4 regions of the Microbacterium sp. BDGP8 genome follow, and region 2 is predicted to be linked to each of the others. Evidence: predicted binding sites of a transcription regulator. Region 2 holds the regulator's gene; each other region holds the start of a gene.
The links. The regulator LexA, encoded in region 2, represses DNA repair genes until DNA is damaged. The targets are predictions, from matches to a motif close to TCGAACANNTGTTCGA.
Positions count from the first base shown of each region.

Region 1 (2,199 bases), 560 kb from region 2:
TCAACGACCGGCGCCCCGCCGAGCACCAGGTCGCCCAGGATGTCGGCGCGCAGCTGATCCATCGTCCTGGTGTCGGCGGGCTCCCCCGACCCAGCGGCATCCGCCCCATCGCTCTCCGCCCCGTTACTCTCCGCCCGCGCGTCCTTCACCGACTGCCCCATCTGCGTGAGCCGGTCGAGCATCCCCGCGGCGATGACCGTCGGGAGGTTCGCGACGAGGTTCGACATCCCATCCGACCCGTGGAACACCCGCACGCACCGCTCCGCCGCGGCAGCCTTGTGTCGGTCGGCGAACGTCTGCGTATGCAACCGGGCCGCCAACGCATCCAGCGCACCCCGCACCCGCGACGGCACATCCCGCTCGCACACCGTGATCGCGGCTGCCTCGTACGCCGACCGCACCTCGTCAGGAACCCTCGCGCCGACCCGCACGACCACATCGACGTGTCCGCGTTCGATCCGCCGCTGCACCCACGCCTGGAACACGGCCGGGTAGTCGTCGATGACGGTCATCGCGTGGTCGATCTCGCCCTGCAGGCGCCGATCGGTGAGCCGCGCCATCCCGGCCGCCTCGGCTGCGACCGACCGCAGCTCCATGTCCGACGCCATCCCACGAACCCCGTCGCGCCGCGCGTCGTGCAGTGCAGCGTGGCCCAGGTCCGCCAGCGCCCGGGTGCGGGCGATATCGGCGGCGTGAGAGAGGTCGAGCGCCTCGGCGTAACGCGAGAAAACAAGCGCTTGCGACGGCGTGGGTGCCTCGCGTCCCACCTCGCCACCCGCGCCATTCGCTGTCATGTTCCCATGATGGCAGTGGAGTACGACATCGAAGTCGAACAGAGGTGCGAATGTGGGCAACTCGCTAAGAAGACCGGCGGGGGAGGAGCGGCGCCGATCGCTCCGCCGCCGTCACCCGGCCGGCGCCGGGTCAGCGGACGAAGCGGACCTCGGTCAGCGTCTCGCCGAGGAACGGCTCGGTGTGGGTCTGCCCGTCGAGCGTGAAGCCATTTCGCTCGTAGAAGCGGTGCGCGCGGGGGTTGTCCTCCGCGACCCACAGGTAGACGCCCTCGTCCTTCTCGACGGCCGCGTCGAAGAGCCGCTGACCGATGCCGGTGCCGTGCCAGGCGTCGAGCAGGTAGATGAAGTACAGCTCGCGCATCCGGGGGGCGTCGCGATCGCGCGCCGGGCCCGACCCGACGAAGCCGACGATCTCGCCGCGGACGAGCGCGGCGTACATCCGGAAGTCCTCGCCCTGCGCGGCCCAGTGGGTCCACAGCTCGGCGAGTCGTCGCGGCGAGACGCTCTGTAGAGCGGCGGTGCTGATGAGGTGGTCGTAGGTCTCGTGCCAGCAGGTGGCGTGCACCCGCCCGAGGGCTTCGGCGTCGACATCCCGCACCGGACGGACGACGATGTCGGTCTGCAGTTCGGCTTCCATGGCCAGACTCTACGCGCGGCCGGCGACGGCGTGAAATCGGGGAGTCGGGGTTGCGCCGCCTGCCGTCATGCGCCGACACCGTCCACCACGGCGACCTCGACCGAGACCAGGCCGACCTCGCCCGGGCTCCAGCCCGCCGCGACCAGTCGAGCCCGCAGCGCTCGTTCGATGACCCTCTGCTCGCTGGGGCTGTGCAGCCGTGCACCGGCCCCCGCGGGTTCGACGACGGCGCCGGGATCGATAGTCCGCGCCGCGGCGATCAGGTCCTCCCGCATCCGATCGGCGCGCGCGGCCCCGAGGGCGGTTCGGACGATCTCGTACGAACCCAGCGTGACCGTCCACGCCGGCCCCCGGTCGTCGCCCGAGGCCCCGCGCGAGCGCTGCGCGGCCAGCGCGGCGCTGCGGTCCGACAGGATCATCAGGAGGGCAGCGCCGCTCAGGAGGACGAGCACGGCCCCCGCGATGGTCGTCGGCACGACCGAGAACCCGAGGCGGTAGAGCGCTGAATCCCATCCGAGCGTGAGCCCCACGCCGGCGCGGCACACGGAGAAGAGCGCGTAGACCGCCATGGTCGCTGCGAGGAGCCACGACCCGCGTCGCGCCGCGATGGCCGGGTGCCTCGCGGCGACGCTGGTCAACCCGCAGATGACCGCCATGATCAGGACCTTCACCGCGAGCGAGACGGGCAGCCCGATCGCCGCGGACACGACGCCGACGACAGCAGCGAGCGAGACGGCGATGCCGCCGCGGGCGAGGACGCCGCCGCCG
Region 1 is NZ_CP120712.1:522,680-524,878, forward strand. Features, by position in the region: gene P6897_RS02495 (HNH endonuclease signature motif containing protein) at 1-794, opposite strand, end outside; gene P6897_RS02500 (GNAT family N-acetyltransferase) at 925-1,431, opposite strand; gene P6897_RS02505 (hypothetical protein) at 1,497-2,199, opposite strand, start outside.
Region 1: the regulator LexA is predicted to act here: its motif matches at 829-844, upstream of P6897_RS02495 (HNH endonuclease signature motif containing protein).

Region 2 (2,199 bases):
ACGACGTCACGGGGGTCGGCGGCCGGCGCCACCTCTTCAGCGATCGACCAGAGCGATTCGCCCGACATGACGGTCACCGTCGTGAACGACCCCTCGGGCGCGCCCGCCTCGTTGGACGCGAGTGCTCCCCCGCCGGAGAGCACGGCAGCGGTGACGGCGACGACGGCGGGAAGCGCGGCGATCGCTGCGATGACGCGGCGTCCACGGCGCGTCAGGCGCAGACGGGTGCGGGGGGCCGGTGCGAAGCGGGCATCGATCGTGGTCATGACATCTCCTCGGGAGCGGTAGGAAGATTCGCTCCCGCCTCTCGGCCGGGAGAGACGGGTGCGAACTTCGGTTCCGAACGTATCTTCGATATTGTGTGGTGTCAACCACCCACCGAAATCGGAGACCGATCGAAGAGACACGCGGAGCGTTCCGTGATGTCGCTGTCGGATCGGGCTACCTTTTCGACAGCGAGAGCCCACCATGAACCTCCGACATCGGGTCGGGGACGGGGCGCGACGACAGGAGACCGGCGGTATGAGCGAGAAGCCGCAGACGCGACGACGCAAGAATCTGAGCGATAAGCAGCTCGCGATCCTCGAGGTGATCCAGCACGCGATCGCCCGCAACGGCTACCCGCCGAGCATGCGCGAGATCGGCGACGCCGTCGGCCTCAAGTCGCTGTCGAGCGTCACCCACCAGCTGAACCAGCTCGAGCTGAGCGGATACCTCCGCCGCGACCCCGGCAAGACCCGCGCGATGGAGGTCCTCATCGACCTCCCCGGCACGGCCGGCGAGAACCCCGCCGACGCCGCGCCCGCCCTCGGCGACGCCGCCCTCGTGCCGCTCGTGGGCCGCATCGCGGCGGGCGTCCCGATCACCGCCGACCAGCAGGTCGAGGAGATCTTCCCCCTGCCGCGTCAGCTCGTCGGCAAGGGCGAGCTGTTCATGCTCAAGGTCGTCGGCGACTCCATGATCGACGCCGCCATCTGCGACGGCGACTGGGTCGTCGTGCGGGCACAGGCGACCGCCGACAACGGCGAGATCGTCGCGGCCATGCTCGACGGCGAGGCCACCGTCAAGACGCTCCGTCAGCGCGACGGCCACACCTGGCTCCTCCCCCGCAACTCGGCGTTCGAGCCGATCCTCGGCGATGACGCCACCATCCTCGGCAAGGTCGTCGCCGTCCTCCGCACGGTCTGACCTCGCCGCACCGACGGAACTGCGGGAGGGGATGCCGCGACTCGGCGGCATCCCCTCCCGTCGTCCGGCACGACCCGGATCCGCTCGCGTAGCGTGACGGTATGTCGCAGCAGCAACTCCCGTACGGTTCTTGGCCCTCCCCCCTGACCGCCTCGTGGGCCAGCGCGTCCTCGTTGCGCCTCGACGGCGCGCGCTTTGTCGGGGATGAGATCTGGTGGGGCGAATCCCTTCCCGATGAGGCCGGTCGCGTCGCCGTCATGCGCCGCCGCCGCGACGATTCTGTGGAGGTCGTCCTCCCCGCGCCCGGGAACGCGCGATCGCGTGTGCACGAGTATGGCGGCGGCGCCTGGACGGCGTCCGACGACGGCGAGCTGTTCTTCGTCGACAAGTCGGACCAGCGCATTCGACGCCTCCGCCCGGGCGGCGAGCCCGAGGCGCTCACCCCAGAGGAGAGCGGCACCCACTACGGCGGTCTCCGCTGGCAGCACGGCGCGCTTCTCGCGGTGCGCGAGCGCGAGCGCCCGGGGCGCACTCCCGAACGACACATCGTGCGGATCGACGGCGCGAGCAGCGATGAGAACGCCGCGAGCGGCGACGAAGCGGGAGTGACGGAGCTCGCCGGGGGCAGCGACTTTGTGGCTCAGCCGGCACTGTCACCCGACGGATCACAGCTCGCGTGGGTGGCGTGGGATCACCCGGACATGCCCTGGGACCGCACCCGCATCCGTGTCATCGAGCTCGACGCCCCGGATCGTGTCCGCGAGGTGGCCGGCGGCAGCACGGCCGCGCTGCAGCCGGAATGGACATCCGACGGCCAGCTGTTGCTGCTCGACGAGCCGACGGGGCGCTGGAACCTCCATCGCGTCGACCCCGCGACCGGCGCGGCACCCGTCGCGGTCTCCCCCGCCGACGCCGACACGGGTGGTGGCCTGTGGGTCCTCGGCACCCGGTGGTACGCGCCGCTCGACGACGGCCGCGTCGTGGCCGTCCGCACGCACGGCTCGGACCAGC
Region 2 is NZ_CP120712.1:1,084,587-1,086,785, reverse strand. Features, by position in the region: gene P6897_RS05120 (LysM peptidoglycan-binding domain-containing protein) at 1-266, opposite strand, end outside; gene lexA (transcriptional repressor LexA) at 523-1,188, shown strand; gene P6897_RS05110 (prolyl oligopeptidase family serine peptidase) at 1,290-2,199, shown strand, end outside.

Region 3 (2,199 bases), 1.5 Mb from region 2:
GAGCTTGCGGGCGGTGTCGGCGTCGATGAGCGCGGCGCCCACGAGCTCGGCGGGGGCGTCGTCGACGCCGGTCACCGTCTCGGATGTCAGCGTCACCTGGACCTGCGCCCGGATCGCACCCAGCGGCCCGGCGGCGTCGCTGCCGTACGTCGGGTCGACGACGGGGGCGCCGCCCAGCAGCAGGTCGCCGAGGATGTCGGCGCGCAGCTGATCCATCGTGCGGACATCAGGCGCGCCACCATCGGCCGGCGCCGCAGCATCCGCCGCCGCAGAACCCTCACCCGCCGCGGAGCCCTCACCCGCGGCAGCATCCCCAGCCGGACCATCCGCAGGCGCCTCCCCGGCGGCGGCACGAGCGTCTTTGACGGACTGCGCCATGGCGGTGAGGCGGTCGTGGATGCCCGCGGCGATCACGGTCGGCAGGGTGGCGCCGAGTTCGGACATGCCGTCGGTGCCGTGCGTCACCCAAACGCCTCGCTTTGCCGCGGCGGTGCGGTGTCGCTCGGCGAAGGACTCGGACCCCATGCGGGCGGCGAGGTTGCGGAGCGGCTCTCGCACGCGCGAGGCGATATCGCGCTCGCAGATCGAGATCGCCTCGCGCGCATAGTCGTCGCGGATGTCGTCGGCGAGGCCGCATCCCATCCGGACGACGACGTCGACGTGGTCGCGCGTGATGCGCTGCTGCTCCCACGCCTCGAACACAGCGGGGTAGTCGTCGACGATGGTCAGCGCGTGGTCGATCTCGCTCTGCGCGCGGCGGTCGTGCGACCGACGCACCCCGGCGATCTCGGCGGCGATCGAGCGCATCTCCATGTCGGAGCCCATGCCGCGCGGCCGCTCGCCCGAGCGCGCAGCGACGCGCAGAGCGCTGCGCCCCGCCTCGGCGAGCGCACGGGTCATCGCGATGTTCGCCGCGTGGAGCAGATCGTCTGCGTGAGAGACCCGATCGACGATGCCGGCGTACGGCGAGCTCGACGAGCCGGCATCCGGTTCGTGTGCGCTGTCGCCGTTCGTTGACATGTTCCCATTATTGCCAGGGGGTCAGACATTCGCCTCGAATATCCGTACATCTGGGGAGAACAATTTTGCGGCTCGGTTGGGGAGGAATGGGCGGCCCCGGCGCAGCCCGTTTCTCTACAGCGAGCTCCTGGATTTGTCGTCTCTCCATGACGAATCGAGGGATAGATCGAGAGACGGGCTGGTTGGCAGTGCCGACTCACGTGGTGGTTGCGGTGGAAATCGCGAGTGCCACGGCGGGGACGATCAGCACGAGGCTTGCAACGGCCCACGAGATCACCTCCGCGGCTCGCGCCCACCCTTCGCCGCGCTCTTCCGGCGGTGAGACCGTGGCGATCTGTTCGCGCGCTGCGGCGGCGAGTATCAGCCCGAGGGGGAACATGACGCTGACGAACGGACTGATGACAGCGAGCCGGTTCAACGGCAGCGTCGCAGGGCGCCTGCTCTCGTCCCGCAGGACACCGTCGTCGAGCCGGTTCGCCTTGCTTTCTGCGAGCTTGATTGCGATCGCTCGGAGAAGCCGGCTCTCGGCGGGACCATCGTCGGAGCGCGGCCGCCGTCGCCGGCCGGTGAGATAGAACGCCATGCCGGCGTTGCTGCAGGTGACGACGGCGAATCGAAGAAGAGCGTCGGCCGCAGCGCGGACCGGGTTCGTCCCGTCGGCCGATTCGATACTCGCGATGACGATCGTCCCCGAGACGCCGACCACGGCGAGGATGAACGGCAAGAACGCGGGTGTGAGCGGTGACCACCGGCGGCGAGCGGCCGCGACGAACGTGTCGTACACGGCAGCCGTGACGAAGACGGCGAAAGCCGTCAATGCGGCGGCGCGCGCCACGACCACCTCAATGTCGGCAGGTGTGACCGCGTTGAGCACGAGGAGCTGAGCAACCACAAGACCGACGATGCGCGCAATGTCGCCGATCACCCCACGCACGGATGACGGCCCCGCGCGGAGCTTGAGCGCGGAAAGGGCTGCGCGCTGTTCTTCCGCGGCAATCTTCCCGCGCGTGCGACGCACAGCTGGGTCGGTCGGTGGGAGGGGGACTGCCGCAGCGGCGTCTGCCGCGAATAGCGCTAGGAGGATTCCGATAGCTATCGGGCCGAAGCCGCGCACCAGGTCGATGCCGGTCGGCGCGGATTCGATCATGTAGGGGATGGCGATGTAGATGCCCAAGCCGA
Region 3 is NZ_CP120712.1:2,893,161-2,895,359, reverse strand. Features, by position in the region: gene P6897_RS13875 (HNH endonuclease signature motif containing protein) at 1-1,020, opposite strand, end outside; gene P6897_RS13870 (hypothetical protein) at 1,217-2,199, opposite strand, start outside.
Region 3: the regulator LexA is predicted to act here: its motif matches at 1,055-1,070, upstream of P6897_RS13875 (HNH endonuclease signature motif containing protein).

Region 4 (2,199 bases), 1.2 Mb from region 2:
GGGTGCGGGTGACCGGGTCGATGAACAACCGGTCCCACTCGCTGACCTGCCCGGCGAGCTCGCGCGCCGTATCAGCATCGATCAGCGCACCCCCGACGGCTTCGGCGGGGTTCTCGTCCTTGCCTATCAACGTCTCCGCGGTGACGGCGACCTGCACACGTGCTCGGATCGCGCCGAGCCCACCAGCTCGGTCGGCCCCGTAGGTCGGGTCGACCACCGGCGCCCCGCCGAGCACGAGGTCGCCCAGGATGTCGGCCCGCAGCTGATCCATGGTCCGCGTATCGGCAGGCTCGCCGGCCCCCGCGGCATCCGCCGCCGAGCTCTCCGCGGCATCCGCCCCGCCCGCCCCGGCGCCCTCCGCCCCGGCGCCCTCAACCCGCGCGTCCTTCACCGACTGTCCCATCTGCGTGAGCCGGTCGAGCATCCCCGCGGCGATGACGGTCGGAAGGTTGGCGACGAGGTTCGACATCCCGTCTGTTCCGTGGAACACCCGCACGCACCGTTCCGCGACCGCGGTCTTGTGTCGCTCGGTGAAGTTCTGCGGGTGCAGCCGGGCCGCCAAAGCCTCCAACGCACCCCGTACCCGCGACGGCACATCCCGCTCACAAACCGCGATCGCCGCTTCCGCGAACGAATCCCGCACCTCATCCGGAAGCCTCGCGCCGACGCGCACGACGACATCGACGTGTCCGCGTTCGATCCGCCGCTGGGCCCACGCCTCGAACACGGCCGGGTAGTCGTCGATGACCGTCATCGCGTGGTCGATCTCACCCTGCAACCTGCGGTCGGTGAGTCGCGCCATCCCGGCGGCCTCGGCCGCGACCGACCGCAGCTCCATGTCCGACGCCATCCCACGAACTCCGTCACGGTGCGCCTCACGCAACGCCGACCGGCCCAGCTCCGCCAACGCACGAACCCGCGAAACATCAGCCGCATGGAACTGGTCGAGCGCTTCCGCGAACACGGAGAACGCCTCGGCGTGCGGCGACGCAACTGCGGTGCCATCACCCGCGAGCCCCCGACCGCCGTTCGATGTCATGTTCCCATGATGTCAGCACCTTCCGACATCCTCGATGAACATTTGTTCGATTGTGGATAAGTCGCTGAGGACGCGGACTGTGCAGGAAACGCCCAACCTGCCGACGACAAAAACCACGAAAAGGCGGCATAAACGCGCTGACTCATCGTGCTGTCAAGAGGATGCGGCCGGGCAGACGCCGCGGGCACCATCGCACCATGAGCGACGACGACGACCAGACGCGGCACGACTTCCGCGACGCCGTGAACATGAGCCCCGCCGAGCTCGAGAAATGGCTCGACACCGACGAGTCGAAGGAGGTCGGTCAGAAGGACGGCGGCGGTGAATCGACGGGCCACCAGTCGGGCCGGCGCATCGTCGACCTCCTGCGCACCAAAAAGGACGACCTCACCGAATCTGACCTGAAGCACATGCGCAAAGTCGTCGGCTACGTCAACCGACACCTCGCACAGCGCCCCTCGGGCGACATCACCGAGACCGCCTGGCGCTACTCGCTCATGAACTGGGGCCACGACCCCGCGAAGAAGTGACCGCCTCCGCCGAGCAGGCCTCCGCTGAGCAGGAGAATGGAACCGTGAGCATCCCCGCGTCCTCCGGTCTGACCGAGCTGCCCGAACCGCGATTCGTCCTCGTGGGCGAGGACGGCCACCGCATCGCCACCTACTCGTGGGGAGAGGACGACCTTCCGACGGTGGTCGTCGTGCACGGCTTCGCGTCGAACACGAAGGACAACTGGGTCTCGACCGGTTGGGTGCGCGACTTGCAGCGCGCCGGCTTCCGCGTCCTCGGCCTCGATCAGCGAGGACACGGTGCAAGCGACAAGCCGCATCGTGCCGCCGACTACGACCTGCACCAGCTCGCCTCCGACGTCGAGGCGGTGCTCGACACCTACCTCGTCGACACGGCGATGTACGTCGGGTACTCCCTGGGAGCGCGCGTGGGCTGGGAGGTGCTGCAGGACTTCTCCGCGCGCATCACCCGCGGCGTGCTGGGCGGCGTGCCCGACGGCATCCCGCTCGCCCGCCTCGACATCGATCAGGTGCGAGCGCTCGTCGAGAACGGTACCGAGGTGACCGATCCGGTCACGCAGAACTACGTGCGGCTCACCGAGCGCGTTCCCGGCAACGACCTGCGCGCGCTGCTCGCGATCGCCGGCGGGA
Region 4 is NZ_CP120712.1:3,208,865-3,211,063, reverse strand. Features, by position in the region: gene P6897_RS15515 (HNH endonuclease signature motif containing protein) at 1-1,039, opposite strand, end outside; gene P6897_RS15510 (DUF3140 domain-containing protein) at 1,237-1,569, shown strand; gene P6897_RS15505 (alpha/beta fold hydrolase) at 1,614-2,199, shown strand, end outside.
Region 4: the regulator LexA is predicted to act here: its motif matches at 1,074-1,089, upstream of P6897_RS15515 (HNH endonuclease signature motif containing protein).